DNA from 2 places in the Bacillus sp. AFS017336 genome. Region 1 is predicted to be linked to the other one. Evidence: predicted binding sites of a transcription regulator. Region 1 holds the regulator's gene; the other holds the start of a gene.
The links. Region 1 encodes LexA, which represses DNA repair genes until DNA is damaged. Its sites were predicted from a motif close to CGAACATATGTTCG; they were not measured.
Positions count from the first base shown of each region.

Region 2: the regulator LexA is predicted to act here: its motif matches at 2,907-2,920, upstream of recA (recombinase RecA).

Region 1 covers NZ_NUCO01000008.1:85,941-90,970, reverse strand. The annotation lists gene tkt (transketolase) at 1-1,275, opposite strand, end outside; gene CN601_RS03375 (DUF896 domain-containing protein) at 1,455-1,694, opposite strand; gene CN601_RS03370 (YneB family resolvase-like protein) at 1,793-2,449, opposite strand; gene lexA (transcriptional repressor LexA) at 2,591-3,238, shown strand; gene CN601_RS03360 (GyrI-like domain-containing protein) at 3,352-3,978, shown strand; gene CN601_RS03355 (hypothetical protein) at 4,254-4,694, opposite strand; gene CN601_RS03350 (GNAT family N-acetyltransferase) at 4,984-5,030, opposite strand, start outside.
Region 2 covers NZ_NUCO01000150.1:15,660-20,689, forward strand. The annotation lists gene rny (ribonuclease Y) at 1-1,211, opposite strand, end outside; gene recA (recombinase RecA) at 1,786-2,829, opposite strand; gene CN601_RS25305 (competence/damage-inducible protein A) at 3,078-4,343, opposite strand; gene pgsA (CDP-diacylglycerol--glycerol-3-phosphate 3-phosphatidyltransferase) at 4,361-4,939, opposite strand; gene CN601_RS25315 (helix-turn-helix domain-containing protein) at 5,013-5,030, opposite strand, start outside.

The sequences.
Region 1 (5,030 bases):
GTGAAGAGCCATACCATTTAATGCAGCACCCATTGCAAATTCACGTACACCGAACCAAATATTACGTCCATCGTAGCTTTCTCTCGTAAAGTCACCTTTACCATTCATATAAGTTTTGTTTGATCCAGCTAAGTCAGCAGATCCTCCAAAGAAGCTTGGTAAAACATTAGCAATTGCATTAATCGCTTCACCTGAAGATGAACGCGTAGCAATCTTTTTGCCGACTTCATATTTTGGTAATGTTGATTCTAAATCTACAGTAATATTACCTTCAATCGCATTTTTTAATTGAGTTGCTAATTCAGGGTATGTTTCTTCGTATTTAGCAAAAGTAGCATTCCATTCTGCTTCTTTTTTTGCACCAGCTTCAACGATTACTTTATTATAATGAGCATAAACTTCTTCTGGTACATAGAATGCATCTTCATAACTCCAAGCATATGCTTCTTTTGTTAAAATTGTTTCTTCTTTACCTAGTGGCTCACCGTGTGATTTTGATTTTCCTGATTTGTTTGGAGAACCATAACCAATTGTTGTTTTAACTTCAATTAATGTTGGTTTCGATAATTCTTCTTGAGCTTTTTGAATAGCTGCAGAAATTTCATCTAGGTTATTACCATCTTCAACACGTATAACTTGCCAGCCGTACGCTTTAAAACGGTCTTCTACGCTTTCAGAGAAAGAACGATTTAATTCTCCATCTAATGAAATATCATTCGAATCATAAAGAACTACTAAACGTCCTAATTGTAAATGTCCTGCTAATGATGCTGCCTCTGCAGAAACACCTTCCATTAAATCGCCATCACCACAAATTGAATATGTAAAGTGATCAACTACATTTAAGTTTTCTTTGTTATATGTATCAGCTAAATGACGCTCTGCTAAAGCCATACCGACAGCCATAGCAATACCTTGTCCTAATGGACCTGTTGTTGCTTCAACGCCATGTGTGTGTCCGTATTCAGGATGTCCTGGAGTGTTGCTTCCCCATTGACGGAAGTTCTTAATATCTTCAATAGATACTTCATAACCTGATAAATGTAGCATGCTATACAGTAACATTGAACCGTGACCTGCTGATAATACAAATCGGTCTCTGTTAAACCATTTTGCATTTTTAGGATTATGATTCATGAATTTTGCAAACAATGCATACGCCATTGGTGCAGCACCCATTGGCATTCCTGGGTGACCAGAATTTGATTTCTCGATTGCATCAATTGATAAAGTACGAATCGTATTAATTGCTAATTGTTCAATATTAGTAGTCATAAATTTCGCTCCTTTAGCTTATTCATAAATATTATCATATAATTTACCATGATTTATTACAATAACTAACACTTAGTTTTGACATTTTTAAGGAATTCTTTCCAAGAAATAGAAAAAAGCAGAAATTTCATCTGCTTTCAATTGTTATCATTTACTTAAATATAAAATATTAATTTCTTTTAATGTAAATTTCTTTTACGCATCGCTTTTTCATATTTTAACTTTGCAGGTGTTATGTCATTTCCTTTTTCATCGACAATTTTAATCGAAGTTAATTCATCGACCATACGAGAACGGAAATCTGCTAAATATTCTTTTCTCAATTGATCTTGTTCGATTTTCTCTTCAGGATTTAATCCTACTTCTTTGGACTTTTTTGATAATTCATTTATTCTATCTAAAGTTTTTTTAGTAACCATTTCAACCTCTCCTTTATTTAAATCTTATCTATTCATTGTTCTATATAGACAAAGTAGCTAAAATCATTTCAATGTATCTCATCTTACAATAAATTGCTTTAGCTTTCAATATTGGAGTTTTCTTTCATATGTTCATTATATCTTCTATTAACTGTTGCCTTTGAAACGTTATAACCAAAACCCCTTAAGGTAGCTGCTATTTCTTCAAAAGTAAGTTCATTTTGACGTAATCTTACTATTTCTAATATAGGTAATTCTAACTTATCTCTTCCACCCGCATTTACACTACCGATTAAGTTTTTTTGAGGTTTGTATCCGTTTTCAACCGCCTTTCTCATACCTCTTTTTATTTTCATATTATGAATTTTCCGCTGATATTCCTCTACAACACTTAAAATTTCTAAAACCATTTCATCACTTTCACTTAATTGAAATTGTCCATTATGAGAAGATGTAAATAATCTAATATTTTCTTTCTTCAAATAGTGTAATAGCGCAATTCGAGCATGCCCTCGACCTAGTCTAGTTTCATCTTGTATAAGTAGAGCATCTACCTGATTTTCCTTTATAACTTGGAATAACTGATATAAACCATCACGTTCTACTTCATATCCACTTGCTTGTTCACTAATTGAATCTAGAATACACATTCCCATCCGGTTTGCTAATTCGGTTAGTTCACTTATTTGTCTATGTAATGATGTCTCTTGCGAATCCTTGGCAGTACTTACTCTTGCATAAATTATTGCATTCATTAACTGTTCCCTCCATACGAACATGAAAACTACTTTAATAAAAAATAGAACTAACGTTTGTATATCATATCCTATCATGATATAATGAAAAAAATAAAGAGGAACGTATTATCTACTTTATATAGCAAGGGGGAAATTAGGATGAACAAATTATCTAAAAGGCAAGCAGAGATACTAGCTTATATTAAAGATGAAGTAAAGATTAAAGGTTATCCACCTTCAGTTCGGGAAATTGCTGAGGCTGTTGGGTTAGCTTCAAGTTCTACAGTACATGGACACTTAGAAAGACTAGAACAAAAAGGATTTATTCGCAGAGACCCTACAAAACCGCGTGCGATTGAGATTCTAGGCGATGCAACTACTGTTGTCAATGAACCACAAGCTCCATACAGTGAAGTGTATAACGATATTATTAACATCCCTGTAATTGGTAAGGTTACTGCAGGTATTCCAATTACTGCTGTAGAAAACGTAGAAGAATACTTTCCATTACCTACATCTGTCGCTCCATCTAACGAACAAGTGTTTATGTTACGTGTAGAAGGAGATAGTATGATTAATGCAGGTATTTTGAATGATGATCTAGTAATTGTTAAGAAACAATTTACTGCTGAAAACGGAGAAATTGTTGTAGCAATGACAGAAGATAGTGAAGCAACTGTTAAACGTTTTTATAAAGAAACTGACCATTTCAGACTTCAACCTGAAAATGACGCACTATATCCAATCCTATTAAAACAAGTATCAATTTTAGGAAAAGTAATTGGTGTTTACCGTACATATCATTAATGAAACTTTTAAAAGCAATGACATTTTTATGTGATTGCTTTTTATTTTTATAAGAATTGTTTTAAATTGTAGAAGCAACATCACACAACGTAATCAATAAGGGAGTTTTTTTAGTGAGTAAATTTGAATGGAGAAAAAGTTTAAAAGAAATTTATCTACCTAAAAGTGAGCCTTCTAAAATTAATTTACCTTCATTTAACTACATAACGATTGAAGGACAAGGTAATCCAAATAATGAATTATTTAAAGTTAATGTAGAAGCACTTTATTCATTAGCATATGCAATTAAAATGTTACCTAAAAAGGGAATTGTTCCAGAAGGATACTTTGATTATACTGTTTTCCCGCTCGAAGGAGTTTGGGACTTAGATGAAGAAGGTAGAAAGCTTGACTATTTAAATAAAGATCATCTTCTATATAAATTAATGATCAGACAACCTGACTTTGTAACAGACAATTTAGCTCAAATTGTCTTAGATCAACTAAAACAAAAAAAGAAAAATCCACTACTAGAAAACGTTAAATTCGAATCGATTACAGAGGGTTCATGTGTTCAAATGATGCATGTCGGAAGCTATGACGATGAACCACGAACTTTTAAACAAATGGAAGAGTTATGCATGGAGAATGGTTTACAAAGAGTTCAAAAAACACATAAAGAAATCTATATTTCTGATGCAAGAAAAACTCAACCTGAAAAATTAAAAACTATATTAAGGTTTCAAGTAGAAGAACTTTAGTCTAGAAATAATAATAGAGCTTGCAAAAACAAGCTCTTCAAAATGGTTGAAATATAAAAATTCTATAGTGATCAATTACTTTATGCACAATTAATTAATTATAAAGATATCGTGTTTTGAAGATTTATTAATAATTTTAAATGTTAATATGTTTTAGCAACTAGTTTCCATCAAACTCTAGTAATTGGTCGTTTCAGCTTTCATTTACAACAGAATAAAGAGCCTGGATATTCCAAGCTCTTCATTTTAAGGTTCAATATTTTTTATTAAATCAATCATTCACTATAACTCTCAAAAGTCTTTTCTAAATCATCTCTAAAAGCAATTGCTAAATAATTATCAATAATATTTCTTGTAATTGGAGATTGAAATACTTGACTCTTATATGCCCCACTATCATATTCAATTATATCAATCTTACTTTCGACCTGTTCATTTTGCAATTCATCGAAGTATTTAATAGTGACTACGACTTCAGTATCTTCAATAACGATTTGTAACTCTCTTTGATTTAACAAAACTTCAATCACATTGTTTTTATCAATCATTATATCAAATTCACCATTTGAAACCTCAATTTCCTTTTTCAGAGACTCCTTTAAATCAACAAAATATGATTCAAACTTCTCGCACATCTTATTATAGGCCATATTTTCTGTAACAGTTTCTTTATAAATTGCTTTTGTTCTTAATATAAACTCCCTTTTAAAATCCATATTTCCACTCCTTGTACTGATATAATTGGAGCATTTATATATTATTTCTATTCATATAGCATAGGTAAATAGAATAACAGGAAGAAGGTATTTAAAAATTTTTAAACAAATTAGACTAAAGTAATTAATAAAACATAAACTTATGTAATTTGATTTATGCTTTCATTAATCGAACTGATAAATATGTCACGCTTTTCAAAATTACTTGTTAAAAGATTAAAACTATTATTCATATCCTATTTGAGTAATAGGTTTTTTATGAGCTTTTACATAGTTTAATTGGAAAAAACTAGTGTATCACTTTCACAAAGACAATTTCGGGATCCCCTTCATCTA
Region 2 (5,030 bases), on a different contig from region 1:
TTGATTACTACTGGATGTTCTTTATATTTTGTTGCTAATTCAACACCGATTTCAACGTGGCTTCCTTCTACCTCATGGTCAATCGCTTTACCAATATCGTGAAGTAATCCTGCACGTTTTGCAAGTTTTGTATCTTCACCTAGTTCAGCAGCCATAAGACCAGCTAAGTTAGCTACTTCCATCGAATGTTTTAATACATTTTGTCCATAACTAGTTCTAAATTTCAGACGACCTAATATTTTGATTAAGTCAGGGTGAATTCCATGGACACCCACTTCGAAAGTAGTTTGTTCACCGACTTCACGTATGTACTCATCTACTTCTCTTCTAGATTTTTCAACCATTTCCTCGATTCGTGCAGGATGGATTCGACCATCTTGTACTAATTTATCTAGTGCAATTCTCGCAGTTTCACGACGAATTGGGTCAAAACCTGATAATATTACAGCTTCAGGCGTATCATCAATAATTAAATCTATACCAGTTAACGTTTCTAAAGTACGTATATTTCGACCTTCACGACCGATAATACGACCTTTCATCTCATCATTTGGAAGATTTACAACTGACACAGTTGTTTCAGCAACATGATCTGCAGCACAACGCTGGATTGCTAATGATAAGATATCTTTTGCTCTCTTATCTGCTTCTTCTTTTGCTCGAGCTTCTGTTTCTTTAACTAGTATTGCTGTTTCATGGGATAATTCATTTTCGACTTTAGTAAGTATTAATTGTCTTGCTTCTTCACGATTTAAGCTAGAAATTCTCTCTAACTCTTCTTGTTGGGCAGCAATTAATGCTTCTATCTTGCTTTCCATATCTTCTATCTGCTGTTGTTTTAAAACAAGAGATTCCTCTTTTCTTTCAAGAGCAGACTCACGTTTTGAAAGTCCATCATCTTTACGATCTAAGTTCTCTTCTTTTTGCGTTAAACGATTTTCAGATTTTTGTATTTCACTACGTCGATCTCGAATTTCGTTCTCTGCATCTGTACGAATTTTGTAAATCTCGTCCTTTGCTTCCAATAAAGCTTCTTTTTTAACTGTTTCTGAATCACGTTTTGCATCTTCAATAATTTGATTTGCATGATTAGTTGCGCCATTTATTTTAGCTTCTGCAATGGACTTACGGACAAAAAATCCGACAGCATAACCGACTCCGAATGTGGCAAGCAATGCGAAGATGATCAAAATTATAGTATTTGCACCCATGATTTCACCTCCTCTTGCTATTTAATTAGTTTCATTTTTGTCGGCTGTTATATTGTATAAATAATTGCATCAACATACAGCACATTTCGATTTCATTTTTTTACAAAAAAGTAATATTTTTTTAGAATATACACTTAAATATTAAATCTCTTACCAAATGATGTCAAGCCTTGTAAATTGCTTACATACTTGATTTATCAATATTTATTACATTTTTACTAGATTTCATACATCAAAATATAAATTTTATTCATTAACTTTTTTTTATTTGATTTTAATCATGAATTAATTTCAATGATTTTTCGATTAATAAACATCTATTTTCTTATGTATTTAGTTATATTTCCTTAAAAAAAATAGGGAGTTTTTGACTACAGCCTCCACGTTATCCATAGGATTTGAGGACAGTTTAAAGCGATTCAGATTAAAGGAAAAAAATTTAAAAAACATCACTACTATTCTTTCGGACTTTGCTTTTCCTGTATTTAAAAAATGCGAGCACTTTTAATAAGCACCCGCATTTTTGGTTTGTCTTTTATAATCTTAGTTTCTTAAATTTTTTTCAGGAAAAAATTTATTCTTCTAATAAAGAGAATTGATCTTCGTCATCTGTTTCAGTAACGATAACAGGGTTATCCAAGCCATGGTGAACACGGATCGATTGTTTAATCGTATCACGTATATCTTTATTTTCTTTTAAGAATATCTTAGCATTCTCACGGCCTTGTCCAAGACGTTCTTCATTGTAAGAATACCATGCTCCACTCTTAAGAACGATATCTAAATCAGATCCAATATCAAGAATTTCCCCTTCTTTAGAAATACCTTCTCCATACATAATATCTACATCTGCTTGTCTGAATGGTGGTGCTACCTTATTTTTAACGACTTTAATCTTCGTTTTGTTACCTACAATATCATTACCTTGTTTTAATTGTTCAGCACGACGTACCTCTAAACGAATTGTAGAGTAGAATTTTAACGCACGTCCACCTGGAGTCGTTTCAGGATTACCGAACATAACCCCAACTTTTTCACGAATTTGGTTAATGAAGATTGTAATTGTTTTTGACTTGTTAATTGCACCTGAAAGTTTACGTAATGCTTGAGACATTAATCGAGCTTGTAGACCTACGTGAGCATCACCCATGTCTCCTTCAATTTCAGCTTTCGGAACTAATGCAGCTACTGAGTCAACAACGATAATATCAATTGCACCACTACGAACTAACGCTTCTGCAATTTCAAGTCCTTGTTCACCTGTATCAGGCTGAGATAATAATAACTCATCGATGTTTACACCTAATTTTTGAGCATAGACAGGATCTAATGCATGCTCAGCATCTATAAACGCCGCTTGTCCTCCATTTGCTTGAACTTCAGCGATTGCATGTAATGCTACAGTTGTTTTACCTGAACTTTCAGGACCATATACTTCAATAATTCGGCCTCTTGGATATCCACCTACACCTAATGCAACATCTAGTGCTAACGATCCACTAGAAATAGTTGAAATTCGGCGATCTGTTTGTTCCCCTAGTTTCATAATTGAACCTTTACCGAATTGTTTTTCAATTTGTTTTAAAGCCATATCTAAAGCAGCTTGGCGATCACTCATTAAGATTCCTCCTTAAGGATTCATTTATCTATTAACTATATAATAACTGTTTTTTGTTCGTTTGCCAACTAAAAAATAGAACGTTTATTCGATTTTTTTTGAGATTAAACTTAATTTCCAAAGAATAGAAACGTTTGTTTCGTATTTATTTAACTATAAAACTAGATTTTTATTAATATGAAAACTATAAAATTAAAAAACTCGGCTAAATAACCGAGCTTTTTTATTATAAAATAACCTATCTAATTTTATAAGTCTTGACTTTCAAAACTTGAATGAAGTAATTTAATCAGCATATTTGCGCCATTCTTAACACTTGATAATCTTATTTGTTCCCTAGTACCACTGAATTGGAACTCTTTAATGAATGGTTCATTATCATTCATTTTTATTCCAATAAAAACTTTTCCTACTGGCACATTTTCTAATGTTGAAGGTCCTGCTTCACCAGTAAAGCTAATCGAAATATTACTACCTGTTAATCTTTGAATATTTTCAACTAGTGATTTAGCACATTCTGCACTTACTGCACCGTTATTTGCCAGAATATCTGATGATACATTTACTAGTTTTTGTTTCATTTCATTCGTGTAACAAACTACACTTCCTTTAAAAATGGACGAATTGCCTGGAATGTCTGTCACTCTTTTACTGAAAAGTCCACCCGTTAAACTTTCAGCAGCAGATATAGTCAGTTTAAATTCCTTCAACTTTCTTGATAAAACGGTAAATAGATTATCACCGTTAGTACCGTATATGAATTGCCCAACACGCTCTCGAATTTTTTCTTCAGCTTGTCCTATTAATTTCTCTGCCTCTTGTTTATTACTAGCACTTGCTGTAATTCGGAGCATTACTTCTCCTTCACTAGCTAAAGGAGCAATTGTTGGATTCGATTGGTTTTCAAGTAAATCAAGAATTTGAGTTTCTAAAATTGATTCTCCGATCCCAAAAAACTTGAGTTCCTTTGAGATAATTGTATTTGCTTCCTTACCTTTTAAGAAATAAGGAATTAATTCATTTTCAACCATCGGAATCATTTCTCTTGGCGGTCCAGGTAATAGAACAAATTGCTTGTCACTAGATTCAAAAACCATCCCAGGAGCCATTCCATTTTTATTTAATAAGACGTGCGCATTGTTAATTACCAATGCTTGTTTTTTATTATTTTCAGTCATTGGTCGATTAACTTTAATAAAATATTGTTCAATGTACTCAAGTGATGGAGTATGGTATACAAGTGTTTCTTGTACAAATTCAGAAACAACCTCTTTTGTTAAATCATCTTTCGTTGGTCCTAATCCACCAGTTAAGATAATTAAATCACTTCTTGTTGAAGCGATTTCAAGCGCATGTTTAAGTCGTTCTGAATTATCTCCTACAACCGTTTGGAAATGATGGTGATATCCTAGTGTAGATAAATGTTTAGCCAAAAATTGCGCATTCGTGTTTGCAATTTGACCTAAAAGTAGTTCAGTCCCTACAGCAATTATTTCAGCACGCTTCAAAATCATTTCCCCCTTTTAATTCTTTACATTGATTTAATAAGAACATCTCTATTTTTATAAAAATAATCCCAACCAGAATATACTGTAAAGAATAACGCAACCCAAAGTGCTACATCTGCAATTGAAAATGGTAAGAAATTAAATGGGAAGTCATGTAGGAAATAAGCTGAAATCGCAACGATTTGAGCCCAAGTTTTAATTTTACCTAACATTGCTGCAGCATGAACTTCACCTGTACCAGCTAAGATCATTCTTAAACCAGTTACAGCGAATTCTCTACTTATAATGACAATTGTAATCCACGCGGGAACGTAGTTAAAATCAGTTAAAATTATTAACGCTGAAGATACTAGTAATTTGTCAGCTAGTGGATCTAGGAACTTTCCAAAATTAGTAACTAAATTAAATTTTCGTGCATAATAGCCATCAATAAAATCAGTTACAGAGGCAATAATAAAAATCCCTGCTCCTACTAGGTGGTTAACTGGTATCGAATCACCAATTAACGTAATATTTCCCCATCCAAAATCTATTAAAACAACCAGCATAAATAATGGGATTAAGCAAACCCTTGATACTGTAATCTTATTTGGTAAATTCATGGTAAAACCCTCCAAAACTTTCTAGAAAATGAAGCAATTTATAATAAATGAATAAAAGCCATCTTAAAGATGACTATTGATTCATTTTTAA